Regions from separate parts of the Pigmentiphaga soli genome, predicted to be linked through region 1. Evidence: predicted binding sites of a transcription regulator. Region 1 holds the regulator's gene; the other holds the start of a gene.
What was found. Region 1 encodes FNR, which switches genes on or off when oxygen is low (the NO sensors DNR and NnrR bind a similar motif). Its sites were predicted from a motif close to TTGATNNNNATCAA; they were not measured.
Positions count from the first base shown of each region.

Region 2: a site for FNR is predicted at 1,513-1,526, ahead of ABD927_RS01890 (OmpW/AlkL family protein). Genes of this name have one in related genera too.

Region 1 is NZ_BAABFO010000040.1:8,215-10,610, forward strand. Features, by position in the region: gene ABD927_RS23775 (response regulator) at 1-14, shown strand, start outside; gene ABD927_RS23780 (response regulator) at 239-655, shown strand; gene fnr (fumarate/nitrate reduction transcriptional regulator Fnr) at 652-1,401, shown strand; gene ABD927_RS23790 (DsbC family protein) at 1,426-2,169, opposite strand; gene ABD927_RS23795 (FAD-dependent monooxygenase) at 2,219-2,396, opposite strand, start outside.
Region 2 is NZ_BAABFO010000001.1:379,207-381,602, reverse strand. Features, by position in the region: gene acs (acetate--CoA ligase) at 1-390, opposite strand, end outside; gene ABD927_RS01890 (OmpW/AlkL family protein) at 845-1,453, opposite strand; gene ABD927_RS01885 (YqhA family protein) at 1,650-2,279, shown strand; gene ABD927_RS01880 (fumarate hydratase) at 2,358-2,396, shown strand, end outside.

The DNA of each region.
Region 1 (2,396 bases):
AAGAAGGGATTTGACCAAAGGGTTTTGACCCCCCCCCCTACGCGCTTCGCGCGCCCCCCAGGGGGCGATGCGGGCGGACCGGCGGAGCCGGATCCGCCGCATCCTGGATGAGGGCGGCTTGGAGGGGCGAATCGTCGTCGCGCTTGTCAGGATTTTCTTACACGGGCCGCCGCTCTCCTTACGCGATTTTCCGTAGCGCCTGATTTCGCGCGGACGGCGGCCGGCCGATACTGTGGCCATGCAAGCGATCGCCTCTCCTTCCTCGCTGAAAGTCTTCCTGGTCGACGACTCGCCGTTGATCTGCCAGCGGCTGTCCACGCTGCTGGGCGCGATCCCGGGCGTGCAGGTGATCGGCACCGCCGCCACCCAGGACGAAGCCCGGCAGCTGGAATCCAACCATGCCGACGTCGCCATCGTCGACATGCAGCTGCGCGACGGCAGCGGGATCAACGTCTTGCGCAACATCTCGGCCAGCGGACGGGCCATCGTGCCGATCGTGCTGACCAACTACGCCGACGCCCAGTTCCGCAGGCAATGCCTGCAGGAAGGCGCCCGCTTCTTCTTCGATAAATCGACCGAGTTCGGCCGGGTCCGCGACACCATCCGGCAGATGGCCGAGGCGCGGTCGGCCGGCCACCCAGGAGCCTCGTCATGATGCCGATTTCCGTCGCCCCGATGCCCGCCGCCGCCCCGCCGCAGCGCGAAGCCGTGCGGCACGGCAGCGTCAATTGTTCCAGCTGCGCGATGCGCAACGTCTGCATGCCCTGCGGCATGTCGGAGGAAGACTTCGCGCGGCTCGACGAGCTGATCCTGACCTCGCGCAAGGTACGCCGCGGCGAAGTGCTGTACCGCACCGGCGACCCGTTCCAGAGCATCTACGCGATCAAGGCCGGTTCGTTCAAGACCGTGGTCACGCTGCGCGACGGGCGCGAACAGATCACCGGCTTCCACATCGTGGGCGAGCCGCTGGGCATGGACGGCATCTGCAACGAACAGCACACCTGCGACGCGATCGCGCTTGAAGACAGCGTGCTGTGCATCATCCCGTTCCGCGTGCTGGAGTCGCTGTGCCGCGAGCTGCGGCCGATGCAGCGCCACGTGCACCGGCTGATGAGCGGCGAGATCATCCGCGAGTCGGGCCTGATGATGCTGCTGGGCAGCATGTGCGCCGAAGAGCGGGTGTCGGCCTTCCTGCTGAACATCTCGCAGCGCCTGCAGGCGCGGCGCTTCTCGGGCACCGAGTTCAACCTGCGCATGACGCGCGAGGAAATGGGCAGCTTCCTGGGCCTGAAGCTGGAAACCGTCAGCCGGATGCTGTCGAAATTCCAGAAAGAGAAGCTGATCGACGTGCAGGGCAAGCTGATCCGCATCCTGGACGCCGACGGGCTGCGCCGCGTGTAGCAGGCGGGCCCGGGGTTGCGGGCCTCAGCTCTTCTTGCTCATCGAATCCAGCCGCGCCCTGAGCTGGGCGGCCGGGATCGCGCCGCTGACGCGGCTGTCGTCGCCGAAGAAGATGGTGGGCGTGCCGGTCACGTTCAGCTTCTTGCCCAGCGCCAGCACGGCCTCCAGCGGCGCATTGCAATTGCCCGACGGCGGCGTCTTGCCGTTGAGCATCCAGTCGTCCCAGGCCTGGCCGGGGTTGGACGAACACCAGACGTCGCGCGCCTTGGTGGACGAATCGGGCGCCAGGATGGGATACAGGAAGGTGTAGATCGTGACGTTGGAGACGTCCTGCAGCGAGTGCCGCAGCTGCTTGCAGTAGCCGCAGTTCGGGTCCTCGAACACCGCCATGCGCCGCGAACCGTCGCCGCGCACCTGCTTGACGGCCAGGTTCAGCGGCAGCTCGTCGAACTTGACCGCCAGCAACTGCTCCATCCGCTCGCGCGTGACGTTCTTCTTGCTGGCGGCGTCGATCAGATTGCCGTTGAGCACGTAGCTGACCTTGTCGTCGGTGTACAGCAGGGTGGTGCCCAGGCGGACCTCGTACAGGCCGTAGGGCGTGCGGGACACGCCGTCGATGTCGACGTTGCCGAAGCGCTGCACGAACAGCTTGCGCACGTTCTGTTCGGCCGGCGACATGGCCGGCGCGGTAGCCGGCTGCCCCCACGACGACAACGCCGCCAGGCCCAGCACGGCGCCCAGCGCCAGCGAAATCCATCGGTTTTTCATTGCATCTCCTGTCGCTGCCGGACGCCGCCGCGCGGCCGCGCCCGGACGTTCATCGCCCCGAGGCGCCGTCGATCAGCGCCCGTTTGAGCAAGGGTAGCCGGTCTATGGCGTTCATGCCAGCATTGCGCAGCCACGCCACCGGCGGCGCATGGCTGCCGAACAGGCGCTGCAGGCCGTCGGTGACGGCGCGCATGGCCAGCAGCGGCTCGGCCCGCTCGCGTTCGTAG
Region 2 (2,396 bases), on a different contig from region 1:
GATGCCGTTGGCGAAGCGGCATACGCGCGCCAGCAGTTCGCGGTAGGAGACGCGGGTGGTACTGCCATCGTCGCTTTCGAAGATGATCGCGGTCTTGTCGGCGTTGCCGTTGGCCAGGTGGACGTCCAGGCAGTTGTACGAGACGTTCAGCTCGCCGTCGTCGAACCATTTGTAGAACGGCGGGTTGGTTTCGTCCAGCACGCGGGTGAAGGGCCTGCTCCACTGCAGGTTCTCGCGCGCCAGGCGCGCCCAGAAGCCGGTGAAGTCGCGCTCGGCCTCGTCGCATAGCGCCCGATAGCCGGCCATGCCGGAAATATTGGCCTGCGCGACGAAGTCTGCGCGGGGCTCGAACACCCGTGTTTCGGTCAGAACGGAATCGATGGTCGACATTGCCGCAGTCCTTCTGTTCGTGGAGGGGCGCCGGTGGGCAGCCGATATTCTGCGCGCGAGCGTTCCGGCGTCGCGCACCGGCGGGATCGATACGATAGCTTACCGAATCGATGCCGCACACATTGCCGCACCGCACCATCCCTCCCCCCCCCCCCCCCCACAACAGCAACTGCCCCATCCAGGATGCGGCGGATCCGGCTCCGCCGGTCCGCCCGCATCGCCCCCTTGAGGGGGAGCGGCCGCAGGCCGCGCGGAGGTGGGCTTCCCTTCCGGTCCGCCCGCATCGCCCCCTTGAGGGGGAGCGGCCGCAGGCCGCGCGGAGGTGGGCTTCCCTTCCGGTCCGCCCGCATCGCCCCCTTGAGGGGGAGCGGCCGCAGGCCGCGCGGGGGTGGGCTTCCCTTCCGGTCCGCCCGCATCGCCCCCTGGGGGGCGCGCGTAAGCGCGTAGGGGGGGGTCAAAAACGGCGGCCTACGCCGATGCCGACGATCCAGGGGTCGATGCGCAGCCGGCCGATGTCGGCGCCGCCCAGCGAAGCGTCGGTGCGGATCCAGATCTTCTTGACGTCGGCGTTGACGAACCAGTCCTTGTTGATCTGCACGTCCACGCCTGCCTGCAGCGCCGGCCCGAAGCTGGTGTGCTCGATGCCGATGTCCTGGCCGCCGGCCGCCAGGCCGTTGTCGTAGAAATAGGTGAAATTTAGGCCCGCGCCCGCGTACGGCCGCACCTTGCCGGCCGGGTTGAAGTGGTATTGCAGCGTGACCGTGGGCGGCAGCAGGCTGACCTTGCCGACGCCGCCGAAGGCCGAGGTGGTCACCTTGTTGCGGGTAGTGGCCAGGATCAGTTCGGCGCCGATGTTGTCGGTGAACATATAGGTGAAGTCGAGCTCGGGCACCACGTTGTTGTCGACGTCGGCATTGATCGCGTCCAGCGTGCCGCTGGCCGAGACGTCGGGCAGGACGCCGAGGGCGCGGGCGCGCACGATGATGTCGCCGGGGGCGGCCGCGGCCGCCCCCCCGCAGGCCAGCAGCGACAGGGCGACGGCGAGTTTTCCGATGCGTTTCATGATTCTTGCCTCTTGTTGGTTGAGCGCAGTCATGGTGGCACCCGGAACGCGCGCCCGATTTGAGCGAGGTCAAAGGCCGTCCGCGGCGGCGCTCCCGGGGGGCCGCGCCACGCGCCCGCCATCGGGCGCGACGGCGTTCGGGCTTACAATCCCGCGCGGCTGACTTCTTTTCGTGTTTCGAGCAAACCAGATACCCATGTCCCCAGACCGCAAGCCCGCCCCGCTCGCGCCGCCGCCTGCGCTGCGTCCCCTGCCCCAGCTCATCTTCATGAGCCGCTGGCTGCAATTGCCGCTGTACCTCGGCCTCATCCTGGCCCAGGGGCTGTACGTCTATCATTTCTGGGTCGAACTGGTGCACCTGATCGAGGCGGCCTTCGGCAACGGGAAGGCCATTGCCCTGCTGGCCGAATCGGTGCTGCCGTCGGTGCCCGAATCGGCGGCGCCGGACAAGCTGACGGAGACCACCATCATGCTGGTAGTGCTCGGCCTGATCGACGTGGTGATGATCTCGAACCTGCTGATCATGGTGATCGTGGGCGGCTACGAGACCTTCGTCTCGCGCATGGGGCTGGAAGGCCATCCCGACCAGCCCGAATGGCTGTCGCACGTGAACGCTTCGGTGCTGAAGGTCAAGCTGGCCACGGCCATCATCGGCATCTCGTCGATCCACCTGCTCAAGACCTTCATCAACGCCGCCCACCACGACGTCAAGACCATCGCCGCCCAGGCCGGCATCCACGTCGCCTTCCTGCTGTCGGCCATGGCCATCGCCTATTGCGACCGCCTGATGGCCTCGGCGGCGCGCGACGACGCGGCGCACCTCTGATGCGCCCCGCCATTCCCGTTTCCCCCCGCGGCGCGGCATCCTGCCGAGGCCGTTCTGCCTAGTCACACCGGAGTGCCCATGACCACCGTCATCAAGGAAGAAGACCTGATCCAGTCG